DNA from 2 places in the Arthrobacter sp. NPDC080082 genome. Region 2 is predicted to be linked to the other one. Evidence: riboswitches for the same ligand, from Rfam matches in the RefSeq annotation. Region 2 holds a riboswitch; the other holds the start of a gene.
The links. Region 2 has a riboswitch for cyclic di-AMP ahead of AB0O44_RS05790 (NlpC/P60 family protein). Riboswitches for the same ligand answer to the same signal wherever they lie in the genome.
Positions count from the first base shown of each region.

Region 1: another riboswitch for cyclic di-AMP. It lies ahead of AB0O44_RS11870 (glycoside hydrolase family 16 protein); the one in region 2 lies ahead of AB0O44_RS05790 (NlpC/P60 family protein).

Region 1 covers NZ_JBFBKQ010000005.1:170,020-177,211, reverse strand. The annotation lists gene AB0O44_RS11885 (dihydrofolate reductase family protein) at 63-722, shown strand; gene AB0O44_RS11880 (MFS transporter) at 868-2,268, shown strand; gene AB0O44_RS11875 (class II glutamine amidotransferase) at 2,345-3,214, opposite strand; gene AB0O44_RS11870 (glycoside hydrolase family 16 protein) at 3,267-4,322, opposite strand; cyclic di-AMP (ydaO/yuaA leader) riboswitch at 4,329-4,479, opposite strand; gene AB0O44_RS11865 (AarF/UbiB family protein) at 4,654-6,363, opposite strand; gene AB0O44_RS11860 (PadR family transcriptional regulator) at 6,369-6,908, opposite strand; gene AB0O44_RS11855 (polysaccharide deacetylase family protein) at 7,013-7,192, opposite strand, start outside.
Region 2 covers NZ_JBFBKQ010000002.1:302,659-309,850, reverse strand. The annotation lists gene AB0O44_RS05805 (DUF5129 domain-containing protein) at 1-1,177, shown strand, start outside; gene AB0O44_RS05800 (cupin domain-containing protein) at 1,262-1,639, shown strand; gene AB0O44_RS05795 (dihydrofolate reductase family protein) at 1,649-2,275, shown strand; gene AB0O44_RS05790 (NlpC/P60 family protein) at 2,329-3,090, opposite strand; cyclic di-AMP (ydaO/yuaA leader) riboswitch at 3,093-3,287, opposite strand; gene AB0O44_RS05785 (hypothetical protein) at 3,421-3,672, shown strand; gene AB0O44_RS05780 (DNA alkylation repair protein) at 3,701-4,345, opposite strand; gene AB0O44_RS05775 (N-acetyltransferase family protein) at 4,386-4,901, opposite strand; gene AB0O44_RS05770 (FAD-dependent oxidoreductase) at 4,898-6,310, opposite strand; gene AB0O44_RS05765 (arsenate reductase ArsC) at 6,313-6,729, opposite strand; gene arsB (ACR3 family arsenite efflux transporter) at 6,753-7,192, opposite strand, start outside.

The DNA of each region.
Region 1 (7,192 bases), on a different contig from region 2:
AGCGGACCGCCCGCCGCTCCTAGAGTGGGCTCGGAAACCCGGCCACCCGCCAAGGAGCTCACATGTCCCTCGTCCGCGTACACAATTTCTCGATCTCCCTGGACGGCTACGGCACGGGCGAGGGCCAAAGCCTCGAAGCGCCCTTCGGCCACGCCGGTACCCGGCTGATGCAGTGGGCGTTCGGCACCCGCACCTTCCGCGCCATGGGCCTGCCCGGCGACGGAGAACCCTCCTTCGGCGTCGACGAGGCCTTCGCCGGCACCTGGGCACCCGGCATCGGCGCCGAAATCATGGGACGCAACAAGTTCGGCCCCCAGCGCGGACCCTGGCAGGACGAGGAATGGAAGGGCTGGTGGGGGGACAATCCGGTCTTCCACACGCCCGTCGTCGTCCTCACCCACCATCCCCGGCCCGTGCTGGAGATGGAGGGCGGGACCACGTTCCACTTCCTCGACGCCGGCCCCGCCGAGGCGCTGGAACGTGCCCGGGAGCTCGCCGGCGGCAAGGACGTCAGGATCGGCGGCGGGGTCGCCACGGTGCGGCAGTTCCTCGCCGCCGACCTGATCGACCACCTGCACCTGGTCCTGGTGCCGATCCTCCTGGGCCGCGGGGAGCGGCTTTGGGACGGGCTCGAAGACTTGGAAAAGCGCTTTGAGATTGAGGCGACGCCCTCGCCGTCGGGCGTCACCCACCTGGTCTTTACCCGGCGTCCGCGGGACTAATTCCCGTCCCGCCGGAGTTATGACCTCGGAACCGCGCGGTTCCGGGCGCCGTACGGCGTGGACGACGACGGGAACGAAACCAGTGACGACAACAAGCGACGGAGTCGGCTTCCGCTCCACCCGGGGACCGATCCTCATTGCCCTGATGCTCTCGACCGGCCTGGTGGCGATCGATTCAACGATCGTGGCCACCGCGGTGCCCTCGATCGTGCGCGACGTGGGCGGCTTCTCGTCCTTCCCCTGGCTGTTCTCCGCCTACCTGCTGGCGCAGGCCGTGTCCGTGCCCGTCTACGCGAAACTCTCCGACGTGGTCGGCCGCAAACCCATCATCCTGATCGGCATCGGCCTGTTCCTGCTCGGATCCATCCTCTGCGGCATCGCCTGGAGCATGCCGGCGCTGATCGCCTTCCGGGTGCTGCAGGGCCTCGGCGCCGGTGCGGTCCAGCCGATGGCCATCACCATAGCCGGGGATATCTACACCCTGACCGAACGGGCCAAGGTGCAGGGCTACCTCGCCAGCGTCTGGGCCATCTCCTCCGTCGTCGGCCCCACCCTGGGCGGCGTGTTCTCCACCCTCGGCATCTGGCGGGGCATCTTCCTGGTCAACATCCCGCTCTGCCTGCTGGCCGGCTGGATGCTGCTGCGCTCCTTCCGGGAGGACGTCAAACGCCAGGGCCACACCGTGGACTACCTCGGCTCCGCGCTGCTCACTGCGGCGCTGACCCTGCTGATCCTCGGCGCCCTCGAGGGCGGCCAGGCCTGGGCCTGGAACTCCGCCCCCAGCATCGGCGTCTTCGCGGGAGGCGCGGTGCTGCTGGCCGTCTTCGTGCTGGTGGAACGCCGCGCGGCCGAGCCCGTCCTGCCGCCGTGGGTGGTCTCCCGCCGGCTGCTGGCGACGACGGCGCTGGTCTCCTTCGGCGTCGGCGCCGTCATGCTGGGCCTGACCTCCTACGTGCCGACCTTCCTCGAGGGGTCCATCGCCACGTCCCCGATCCTGGCCGGGCTCGCCCTGGCGGCACTGACCATCGGCTGGCCGATCAGCGCCTCCCAGTCCGGCCGCTTCTATCTGCGCCTGGGTTTCCGGACCACCGCGCTGATCGGCATCAGCATCACCGTGGTGGGGACCGCGGTGCTGGCGTTGACCGCCTCCTCGCCGAGTGTGCTCCTGGTCGCGGCCAGCTGCTTCATCGTGGGGCTGGGCCTGGGGCTTGTCGCCACGCCCACGCTGATCGCCGCCCAGTCCAGCGTGGAGTGGAACGAACGCGGCGTGGTGACCGGCACCAACCTGTTCGCCCGATCGATCGGCAGCTCGATCGGCGTGGCGGTCTTCGGCGCCGTCGCCAACGCAATCTACGCCGGGACCCCGGGCGGGGACACCAACCCCGGGACCGTCGTCACGGCCTCCGGCGCGGTGTTCCTGGCGGTGCTGGTGGGCGCGGTGCTGACGGTGATCGCCGTCGTCGCGATGCCCGCCACGGGCCGGAAACCCGCCGAACAGGCCCACGCCGGTGACGCCGCGGATTCCGCGGTGGCGGAACGCAGCTAGGCGCTTTGCTTGTTAGGGACGGGGCTTGTGAGGGACGGGGCTTGTTAGGGACGGGGCAGTCTAGGGACGGGGCTGGCTAGGGACGCTGCGAGGCGGCGGCCTCGGGGCTGAGATCCGAGAGGTCGAGCCGGTGCCGGGGCCCGTCCGGGAACGGAAACGTGGACGTGACTGCCAGGTCCGGGCCCACCCGCAGCATTTCCCCGGGGGCCAGCGCACGCCAGCCGGGGTCGTGGTCCATCGGCTCGGTGGCGATCAGCACCTGCGGCCCGGCGGCGAGGTCCTCGCTGTGGGCGTGGATGCGGTGGCTGCGCGCCTCCAGCGGCGCGGCCGGGCCGTGGATCCGCCCGGGATCGCGCTCCAGCAGGTGCAGCTCATGGGTTTCCGGGTAGCGCAGCGCCCACAGCTCCGTGGCCGTGGTGACGATCAGGTTCAGGCTGAGCACCGGCAGTTCGGCGGCGGCCCAGGCCACGGCGTGGGTGATCCCGGCGCCGACGTCGCCGTCCGCCCGCCGGGTTTCGGCGGTGATCAGGGCGAAGAGGCGTTCGCTGTCCGTCTGCCCCCGGACCAGGTCGGCGACACCGAACTCCGCGAGCCGTGCGTCCAGCCGGTCCAGGTCACCGAAGGCGCCGTTGTGCGCGAACAGCCGCCCGTCCTGCTCGAACGGGTGGGTGTTGGCCACGGTGTGGGCGCCGGTGCTGGCGTAGCGGACATGCGCGAGGAACGTGGTGCTCCGCAGCGTCCTGGCCTCCCGGGCGAAGGCGTGGTCCTCCCACGCCGCGAGCGGCTGTTTCGCCACGTGCGGCTGTCCGAACTCGTCGAAGGTGCCGATGCCCGCCCCGTCCGGCTCGCGCCGGCTCTGGACGGACAGGCTGTCCGGCGCGTCGAGCAGCCAAAACGTGGCGCGGACCGTTCGGGCGCCGGCGTGGAGCCCGAACAGTCGGCACATGGTGGCTCCTCCGTGGTTTACGCGGCGTTATGGGAGCCAGTGTACGTCCGGGCTACTGCCAGGCGCGGACGTAATCCACCAGGACCTGCGACGCCGGGCCGTAGGCCGGGTTGGTCGAGGAGGCACCGACGTTCAGGACCAGGTACTGCGGGGCGTTGCCGTCGTTGGTCGGGTAGGACTTGACCTTGACGCCGTCGAAGTAGACGTCCGAGGAGCTGGCCATCCGGTGCAGGCCGAAGGTGTGGTACTCGTTGGCCCAGTTGCCCCCCACGCCGCCCTGGTTCTGGGCGCCGCTGGTGGAGTGGTAGTTGACCGTCATCTTGGCCTTGAGGACCTCGGCGATGTCGTTCTCGCCGGTGGCGGGCCAGGACTGGCCGGTGGACCAGAATGCCGGCCAGTTGTAGAGGCCGTTGGCGTTGCCGGGGAACTTGATCCGGGCCTCGACGTAGCCGGTGGTGAACTGGTAGCCGGTGCCGGCGCCGCCGCGGGGGTTGGAGGAGACCAGCGCACCGGAAGTGGCCGACGCCAGGTTCAGGACCAGGTTGCCGTTGCTGACCGAGACGTTGGCGGGGCTGGTGCTGACCTTGTTCATAGTTCCGCAGCCGGGCGCGAACCAGCAGGCGGCCCACTTGTTGGTATCCAGGCCGGCGCCGTTGAAGTCGTCGTTGAAGGCCAGGGACCAGTTGCCGGGGACACCCAGGGGAGCGGGGCCGCCGGTGGAGGCTACGGCGAGGGCGGGTGCCGGGGCGGCCTGCACCGCGGCGGGCGCGGGGGCGGCTGCCGGGGGAGCGGCCTGCACCGGTGCGGGGGCCGCGGTGGTTGCCGGGGCGGCGGCCGCCGTGCTGGCCGGTGCGGCCGGTGTTGCCGACGGCGAGGCCGGGGCGGAGGCGGGGGCGGCCTGGGAGACCTCCGACGCCTGCGCCTGGGTCAGGCTGTTCAGGGTGGCCTGGCCGAGTGAACCGAGGCCGACGACGGCGACGGCCGCCGCGGCGGCGAGGGACAGGACGCGGGGGGACTTCAGCCGAAGGGCGGTGCGTCGAAGGGGGGAGGGAGCGGACTGGTCACGACGGCGCGCGGGGGCGCACGTCTGATCCTGGGGTGCAGACATGGAAGGTTTACCTCTCAACGCCTGCGGAGTTAGCTGTCGGGTTCGGATGAGGTCATCCGGCCGTGGGACACCACGGCTTCACCCCGAGGGCAGGCCAACGCCATACCCGGGACACTTGGGTCCCCCGCCTCTGCCTTATATCTAGCGGATCCCGGGCGCGGCAGAGCTCAGCGACGCACGGAATTGGGACCAACGTTGACGGTCCACCCGTCGACCGTACGGCATCGAGCCGGTTAATCACAATTAAGTAACGGCAGTCACCGGCCTCCGCGTGGCGGCTTGAGATGCAGCCGGGCCGCGTCAGCGGCGGGCTTAGGGAACAAAGCGGCGGTCAGGGTCCGCGGCGTCCCGGCCAGGCGGAATGCAGCAGCGGGAGCACGGAGACGGCCAGGAGTGCCGTTCCGAGCACCGGGTCGTCGTGCCGGAGGATGGCGCCGGCAATCAGCAGGGCGGCGAAGAGGAGGGCGGACACCGCGCGGCGCACGGTGCGGTCCAGCCGGGCCACCTGGCGCTCCAGCCGGGGGTTGCCCACGGTCAGGGAACCCTCCTCGGCGCGCGCCGCCAGCCGGTCGAGGCGCTGCGGCAGGCGGAAGGCCACCGCCGCGGCGTCGAAGACCTGGCGGCCGGCGTCCTGCAGGAGGTTTCCGCGCTCCTCGCGCAGCAGCCGTGCCGCGTACGGCTCCACCGAGTCCCAGAGGTTGAAGCGCGGGTCGAGGGAACTGCACACCCCGGAGGTGAGCGACATCGCCCGGATGATGAGCAGGAAATTCTCCGGGACCTGAAACGGCAGCGAGCGGACCAGTTCGCCGAACTCGTTGGCGAAGGCCAGGAACTCCCGCGGGTCCACCTCGCGCAGTTCGGCGAAGCCCATGCCGCCGAAGCGGGTGAACAGCCGGGACATGGCCCGCTCCAGTTCGGCGGTATCCGCCGTGGGCAGCAGCACCCCGATCTCGCCGATCGCAGAGACCAGGCCTCCGCCGTCGCGCGCGGCCGCCGCGATGAGCAGCTTCCGCAGCCCGCTCCGGGTGCCCGGGGGCACCTCGCCCATCATGCCGAAATCGATGAACGTCAGCCGCCAGGGCAGCCCTCCGGCGCCGGGGGCCGGGGTGACGAAGATGTTCCCCGGGTGCGGGTCGGCATGGAAGAACCCGGTGGTGAAGAGCTGGTCGAACATCACCGATGCGAAGAGCGGAGCCACCTCCACGGGGTCTATCCCCGTGGCGCGGAGGCCGTCCGTGTCCGTGATCTTGATGGCGGTGACGTCTTCCAGGGTCAGGACCCGGCGGGTGGTCCGTTCCCAGGCGACGCGGGGGACCGCCACCCGCTCGTCGCCGGCGAAGTCGGCGTCGAACCGCTCGGAGTTGGCCGCCTCCTGCAGGTAGTCGACCTCCTCGAGGCTGGTCTGGGCGAACTCCTCCACCAGGGAGGGCATGTCCGCCCGGTCCGAGACCAGCCGGAAGTGGCTCAGCCAGCCGCCCACCCGGCGCAGGGCGGCCAGGTCGACGTCGACGATCGCCTCGATCCCGGGGCGCTGAACCTTCACCACGACGCCGCTCATGCCGGCATCCTCCGCCGCCGCGGGCAGCAGCGTCGCGCGGTGCGCCTGCCCGAGGGACGCCGCGGCGATGGGCGTCTCCTCGATGACGGCGAAGATGTTCTCCAGCGGTGTGCCCAGTTCTGCCTCGGCCAGGTCCCGGATGGCCGGGAACGCGACCGGGGGAACCTCGTCCTGGAGGTCCTCGAGTTCCCTGGTGATCTCCGGCGGGAGGACGTCCAGGCGCGAGGAGAGGAACTGGCCCACTTTGATCATCAGGCCGCCCAGCTCCACGGCCAGGGCGCGGAAGCGCCGGGCGAAGCGGATCATCCGTCGGGTCCGGCTGCGCTCGGTGATCCGTCGCAGGCCCAGGCGGGGGAGCAGCAGCTCGTGCCACCAGGTCACGGCGAGGTGCCAGGCCGCGAAGCGCAGGATCCTCCGGTAGCGGGCGCGGGTGCTCCCTGTCCCGGCCGCCGGGTCCGCCCGGGCCCGGCCAGCCTCCGCCACCCGCGTCAGTCCTGGGCCAGGATCGAGTACAGCCGGCGGCGCGCCTCGTCCAGCACGGCCACGGCCTGCTTGACCTGCTCCGGCGTGCCGGTGCGGCCCACCTGGGATGCGGCCTGGGCCAGCTCGATGCCGGCCTTCGGCAGTGCCCCGAAACCGGGGGCCTGGTCCGCGTCGGCGGACTCCCAGGGAGCGGAGGTGCCGCCGGAGACCTCTTCGCGGCCGGCGTCCGTCAGGGAATAGATCTTCCGCCCGTTGGACTCCTCGGCGCGGATCAGGCCCTCGTCGGCCAGCAGCTGCAGGGTCGGGTAGACGGAGCCGGCGCTCGGCTTCCAGCTGCCGCTGCTGCGCTCCTCGATCTCGCGGATGATCTGGTAGCCGTGCATGGGCCGCTCCGCCAGGAGCGCCAGTACGGCCGAGCGGACCTCGCCGCGGCCGGCGCGGCTGCCGGTGCGCTTTTCGAAGCGTGAACGCAGGTCCTCGACGGCCTGCCACATGCCATCAAAGCTGGGGGCGCCGAAACCGCCCATCGGGTATGAGTTACGCATGATGCTCTCCTCCAGGGGTTCGCTAACGATACTTAACGATACGTCCCGATATGCGGAAACAACAGGGTTGCGCTGTGGGCGATAGGGCTGCGGGTGTGGGAGCCTCAGGCGGCTGCGGGCCGGGGGAGGTGGACGAAGGCCTCGCCGCGCTGCTTCATCGCATCGAGGGCGCGGGCCAGGCCGGCCGCGGTCCCGCCGGCGGGGTGGTTGCCGTGGGAAATGACGATGTCCCCGGCGTGTGCGCCGGAGATTTCCTTGGCCACGGCCGGGGCGGGGAGCGTCGC
Region 2 (7,192 bases):
CAGCCCCGACGGTCAGAAGTGGGCGGACGGGCTTTTCATTTTCGCGCTCGACCCGGTGGGCCGCCACGTCGGCACCTACATGGGTGAGGACCGGAAGGTCTCCCCCGGGGCACGGACGGACATCCAGGACGCGTCCAAGGACCTGCTCCGCGACGCGCAGTGGACGGACGGGACCATCGCCGGCATCCGCCGCGGCGCGGAACTGATCAACCAGCCCTGGTACCGCAGCGCCGCGTTCCTCATCTCCCTGTGGATCGGCGCGGGACTCGCCGCCGCCGCAGCCGCCGCCTGGCTCCTGGTCCGCTGGCGCACCCGGGTGGGGTGCCGCCGGGAGACCGCAAAGGGAGATGCCGCCTACGCCCGGGTGAGCATGGACCTGCCGGTCACCGAACTCAATGCCGGCACCATCCCCGCCGCCTCCCGCTACGGCGGCACGGTCCTGGAAAAGCACCGCAGTTTCCTCGGCCGGTACGACGCCGCGACGGCGCTCTCCAACCGGGTCCACGCCCTCACCCGACGGCAGCAAGGGAAACGCTCGTCCCTGGCGCTGGCCCGGCAGTTCGCGGACGCCGCCGCGGAACTGGACGCCCTGGATGACGTCATCTCCGACGCGAACGCGCTGCTGAACCGGAGCCCGCTCTGGCCCACCGCATGGGACCGCCAACTCGCTCCCTTTCGGCGGGACCTGGCCGGCATCGAGGACCTCCTCCGCAAGAGCCACGGCGCGGGCGACTCGGCGACCGCCGCCGCGCTGCGGTCCTTCCGCGACCGCAGCCAGGGCGACATGGAGGGCTGGACCGCGGACCTCGCGGGCGGCACCCTCGGCCCGGAGGATGCGCTGGACCGGCTCCGGGACGCCCGCACGGAACTGACCGAACTGCTGAACCGGCACGCGGAGACCGTGATCGAGGGTTTCGCCCGCACCGAACGGGAGGCGCGGCTGATGCGCCGGGAGATGGAAGAGGCCCGGTCCGGCACGGGCGGCAGGAAGCGGCCCGGCTACGAGCCCAGCATCCTTGGCACGGTCTACCCGTCCACCTATTTCTTCTCCGTTCCCGCGTTCTCCTCCGGCTTCACCACCGGGGTGACCAGCATCAATTCGGCCCGGGGCGGCACCACGGGGTACGGAGTCAGCGGGGGCAGCTTTTCCGGCTCCGGAAGCTCCTCCAGCTTCTAGGAAAACCGTATCGACAACCCCTGCGCAAGCGAGGATCGTAGGCCTTGTCCGTAGTTACCATTCCCTAAGGAAAGAGGCAGAGCGATGCCTGCTGTCGCTGTTTCCCAGTTGCAGGTGAAGTCCCATGACATGCCGGACGAAAAACGCCGCCCGGACAAGACCGAGGTGGATATCGTCACCCTCGACGACTACACAATCGGCCGTTTCACGTTCCAGCCGGGCTGGCGCTGGTCCGACTGCATCAAACCGGTGGTCCACACCGAAATGTGCCAGCTAAGCCACGTCGGCTTCTGTGTTTCCGGCAGACTCACCGTCGAGACCACCGACGGCAACCGGGCGGAAATCGCAGGCGGCCACTCCTACACCATCCCGCCGGGGCACGACGCGTGGGTCGAGGGCGGGGATCCGTTCGTGGGGATCGAATTCGTCAGCGCCGCGGGCTACGCGAAGCCCGGCGGATAGGGCGGATCCTTGCGGAAGATCATCCTGTCCTTCCAGGTCTCCCTCGACGGCTTCATGGAGGGCCCGCACGCGGACCTCAGCTGGCACCGGGTTGATGCCGAACTGCACGAGCACTTCAACGACCAGTTGCGCACCATGGGCGCCTTCCTCGACGGCCGGGTCACCTACGAGCTGATGGCCGGGTTCTGGCCCACGGCGGACCAGGACCCGGACTGCCCGCCCGCCGTCGCGGACTTCGCCGCCATCTGGCGGGAGATGCCCAAGTACGTCTACTCCCGCACCCTGCCGGAGGCCGGCTGGAACACCACGGTGGTGCGCGACGTCGACGCCGGGCAGGTGCGGGCGCTCAAGGCAGCCCCCGGCGGCGACCTGGCACTGGGCGGGGCGGAGCTGGCCGATTCCTTCCGCCGGCTCGAGCTGATCGACGAGTACTGGATCTACGTCCACCCGGTGCTGGTGGGCCGCGGAACGCCGCTGTTCAAGGCCGCCGCCGCGCCAACCGACCTGACGCTGCTGGAGACCCGGACGTTCCGCAACGGCGTGGCACTGCTGCGGTACGCGGCGAATCCCGACGCGGCGGACCAGAGCGCAGACCACGCGATCTCAGACAACGAAACCGGCGCCCGGCAGCCGTGAGGGCTGCCGGGCGCCGGCCCGGTACTACTTAACGTTACTGCTGAACGCGGGGGTTAGGCCCCCGCGCGGACGAAGGTCACGCCGCCGGTGGCGGTCAGCCAGGACAGCGGGTGGACGATCGTCTGGTTGGAGCCGTTCATACCGCCGCTGATCGCCTGGCCGTTGCCGGCGTAGATGGCGACGTGGCCGGACTGGACGATCATGTCGCCCGGCTGCGGGTCGGAGACGACCTTGCCGTAGTTGAGGAACTGCTGCGGGCCGAGGTCGCCCACCGGGATGCCTGCGGCGCCGAGCGCCTTCTCCACCATGGCGGTGCAGTCCTGCGTGATGCCGATCTGGCTGTACGCTGCAGAAAGCATGGCGGCGTTGACGCCACCGGCGGGGGCGGCGGCCGGAGCCGGCGCCGGTGCGGCGGCCTGGACGGTCACCTTCGCCACCGGGGCGGCCGGGACCTGGGCCACGGGGGCCTTGACGGCGGCGGGCGCGGCGGCAGGTGCCGGAGCCGGGGCCTCGACAACGGGCGCCGGGGTGGTGGCCACGGCCGGGCGGTCGAAGCTGATCTGCACGGCGGAGTCGGCGGTCACCGGGGCGGTAACCTTGCCGGCGACGTCGGCGTGCGAGACGGGTGCGGATTCCCGTTCGGCGGGGACGTTGCCGGCGGCGTTGGCCGCCATGCCGCTGGTCAGGACCAGGCCGGAGGCTGCGAGGACGACGGCGGCCTGCCGGCCCACGGTGCCGGTCGCCGCGGCGAAGGCGGCACCCCGACCGGTAGTTGCGGTGGTGCCGGGGCGCGCGTCAGTAGAGCGTGAAGTCATGATGTACCTCTCCCAAAGCCTGCGAGGTGAGCTGTCGGATTCGGATGGGAGACACCCGGCCGCGGGTCCGTCTGGGCGGACACTGCGCGGCTTCACCCCAAGACCCGCCCGTGGGCAGGTCGCGATTGGTTTCCCCGTCTCTGCCAGCTGGTTGCGAGGATGCCCTGGACCGCGGCAGAGTTAGGCAATCGGTCCGGGGGTGCCCGTCTCGGAAACCAACGGGCACCTCTCCACGGTAACGGCCATCCTCCCGAATGTCACATTAAGGTAACGGCAGAGGCGTCCCGGCGGGGCTACGATGATCCCACCATGTCCCGAGCGGAGGATCCGATGAATCCCCATTGTGTCGCGATCTGCCAGCTGAGCGATCAGCCGCAGGAAGACTTCGACGTGAATACCGAGCTGCTGGTTCTCGAGGGGAAGGAGATCCACGTCGCCACCTGGGATGCCGAGCCGCGCGACGGCGGCTTCGACCTGCACGTGCTGAACGACAGGGTGGACGCGCTGGGCTTCATGGTGGTGACGGACTGGGAGTTCCTGGACGGCAAGGCCTACGCCGTCGTCGAGCGCCGGCCCGCCTGAGTCCCGCCGCCCCGCGCACCGAGTATCCCTAGAGTTCGCCGCCCGCTTCCCGTTCGACGCGCTCGATGGCGGCCCTCACCATCTCCTCCGCCGACGGACCGCCGTCGCGGCCGCCGTCCGCCATGCCGTTGGCCAGGGCCTGGGCCGCCCGGCGCCGGAACCGCGCCCAGTCCCCCGCGCCCTTCCGGAGTTCGCGCAGCGGCGCCAGCAGGGCCGCGCGGCGAAGCCAGGGGTCGGGATCGCCCAGCCACCGGTCCAGGACGGCCTCGGCGCGGGCCCGGGCCTGCCCGCCCAGCCCGGCGATAAGCGGCCCCACCACGTCCACCGCCAGCGGGTCCGCGAGGTCGGGCAGGTGCGCGCCGCGGAGGAAGCCTTCGATCCGGGTCAGGTCCGAGTTGTCCAGGTGCCGCAGGGCAGATTGGAGGAGCACGACGGCGGCCAGGCGGCGCTCGAACACGGGCACGGCCCACAGTTCCGAACTGAGCGCGGTGAGACCGTCCCGGTCCAGTTGCCGGTGCCGGCGGAGCGCGTCGCGGACGGTGCCCCGGACGGCGCCAACGGAGGCGCCGTAGACCGAGAGCCCGGGCCCGAAGCGGTCCTGCCCGGCCTCGGCGCGTTGCCAGGAACTCTCACGCTGCAGTGTCGCGTCTATGAAGTCACCGGCCTCGCTCACCGTCCCATTCTTCCGCACCGGCCGTGGGCCCCGTGTCCGGCTAGTGGTCCGGGCTGCGGTACTCCATCAGGACGGTGTCCCGCCACTGCCCGGCGAGCGGCCCATAGGACATCAGGCCAATCCGGCGCCGGGTTCCCACCACGGTGAAGCCCAGGCGTTCGTGCAGGGCCAGGGAGGCGGTGTTCTCCGGGAAGATGGTCGACTGGATGGTCCAGATGCCGGCCTCCCGGCAGCGGCCGATGAGCTCCGCGAGGAGTCGGGCACCGTGGCCGCGGCCCCGCGCGGCGGCGGCGAGGTAGAGGGAGTGTTCCACCACGCCGCGGTAGACGGGGCGGGTGGACACCGGCGAGACGGCTGCCCAGCCGAGGACGGCGAAGTCGTCCTCCAGCACCAGGCGGACGTCCGGGCGGCGTCCTTTATCGAAGCTCTCCCAGGACGGCGGCTCCGCCTCAAAGGTCGCGTGGCCGGTGGCGATGCCTTCGGCCCAGACCGCCCGGACGGCGGCCCAGTCCGCGGCGGTGAGATCCCTGATGCGGAGGCCCGCCCCGGCGCTCATCCGGCGTCCGCTTCGCCGCCGCGCCCGTGCAGCAATCCCGTGGGAAAACCGAGGAGGACGGGCTCCGGTGCAGTGCAGCAGCCGCCGCCTGCCCCGGCTGGCGCCGACGTCCCGGCCGTGGCGGGCGCATCGGCTAAGGCGGGCGCATCGCAGCTGCTGCCGATGTCCGTTGAGCAAACCCCGGTCTCCGGCAGCTCCAAGTGCACGGTGTCCGCCGCCTCCCGGTCGCCGGCCAGCGCCGCGGCCACGGAACGGACCTGTTCGTAGCCGGTGGCGAGCAGGAAGGTCGGGGCGCGGCCATAGGACTTCATGCCCACGATGTAGAAGTCTTCCTCCGGGTGCGCCAGCATCCGCGCCCCGTGCGGTTCCACGGTGCCGCAGGAGTGGAACTCCGGGTCGATCAGCGGCGCGAGCTGCCGCGGCGCCTCCACGCCCGGGTCAAGGTCCAACCGGAGCTCCCGCAGCACGTCCAGGTCCGGGCGGAAGCCGGTCGCGGGGACCACGACGTCGGCGCTGAGCGTGCGCCCGTCGGTGGCCGTGAGTGTGACCTGGGTGCCGTTCAGGGAGACGGCGGCGATGCCGAACCGCGTGTGCAGCTGCACGGTCCCGTCCTGGACGAGGCCGCGGAGCCGGCTGCCGAGCAGGCCTCTGGCGGCGAGGCCGTCGGCGTCTCCGCCGCCGTAGACCTTGGCGGCGGAGGCGCCGCGGATTGCCCAGAGGATCCGGGTGCCGGGCTCCTGGGCCGCCAGGTCGGCGAGGTGGATCAGGGTGTTGGCGGCGGAGTGTCCGGAACCGACCACGACGGCGGTGCGGCCGGCGAAGGTTTCACGGTCGCGGCCCCGCACGTCCGGCAGCGGCGGAGAGATCCGGGCAGTGGCGGCCGGCTCGCCGCGGGCTGGCAGGCCGGAGGTGCCGAGCGGGTTGCGGGTGGACCAGGTGCCGGAGGCGTCGATGACGGCGGCGGCCCGCACCTCGCGGGTGCCGCCCCCGGACTCCTCGATCCGGAGCAGGAACGGCGTACCGGCGCGGTTCCGGCTGTGCGTCTTGTCCAGTCCCTCACGGGTGACGGCGGTGACCCGGGCACCGGCGTGCAGGCGCCCGGCGATGGCGGGCAGCGCGGCCAGCGGCTCCAGGTACCGGTCGATGAGATCCCCGCCGGTGGGCAGACCCGACGGCTTCGGCGCTTCCCAACCGGCGGCGTCGAGCAACCGCACGGCCGCCGGGTCGGTGTTGTACTGCCACGGCGAGAACAGCCGAATGTGGCGCCACTGCCGGATGGCATCGGCCGGGGCCGCCCCGGCCTCGAAAATCACGGGTTCGAGGCCCCTCTCGAGCAGGTGCGCCGCGGCGGCGAGTCCTACCGGACCGGCGCCGATGATGGCGACGGGAAGGGATCCGGTGACGGCCATGGTCAGTCCTCCTTCAGGGATGCGATGAGTTCCTCGATGCGGGCCTTGATCTCGTCGCGGATAGGCCGGACCGACTCCACGCCCTTGCCGGCCGGGTCGGCGAGTTCCCAGTCCTCGTAGCGCTTGCCGGGGAAGATCGGGCAGGTGTCGCCGCAGCCCATGGTGATGACGACGTCGGATTCCTTGACGGCCTCGGTGGTGAGGACCTTGGGGATCTCGGCCGACATGTCGATGCCGAGTTCGGCCATGGCCTCGACGGCGGAGGGGTTGACCTTGTCCGCGGGCGCTGATCCGGCGGAACGGACCTCGATCTCGCCCTTGCCCAGGGTGGTGAGGAAGGCGGCGGCCATCTGGGAGCGTCCGGCGTTGTGGACGCAGACGAACAGGACGGAGGGCTTCTTGGCCGTTTCGGTGCTCATGCGATTCTCCTGAGTGTGCGGGGTTAGGCGGGAAGGGTGCGGGGGGTGAAGTAACGCCGGCGGGCCCAGAGGGCGGCGTAGACAAGTGCCACCAGGACGGGAACTTCGATCAGGGGCCCGACGACGCCGGCGAGCGCTTGCCCGGAGGTGACGCCGAAGGTCCCGATTGCCACGGCGATGGCGAGTTCGAAGTTGTTGCCGGCGGCCGTGAACGCGAGCGTGGTGGTCTTGCCGTATCCCAGACCGAGGCCCTTGCCGATGGCCATCCCGGCGCCGAAGACCACCAGGAAATAGACCATCAGCGGCAGGGCAATCCGGAGAACGTCCAGCGGCCGGGAGGTAATGGTGCCGCCCTGAAGGGCGAACAGCAGGGTGATGGTGAAGAGCAGGCCGTACAACGCCCAGGGGCCCAGCTTCGGCAGGAACGCCCCCTCGTACCAGTCGCGGCCCTTGGCTTTTTCGC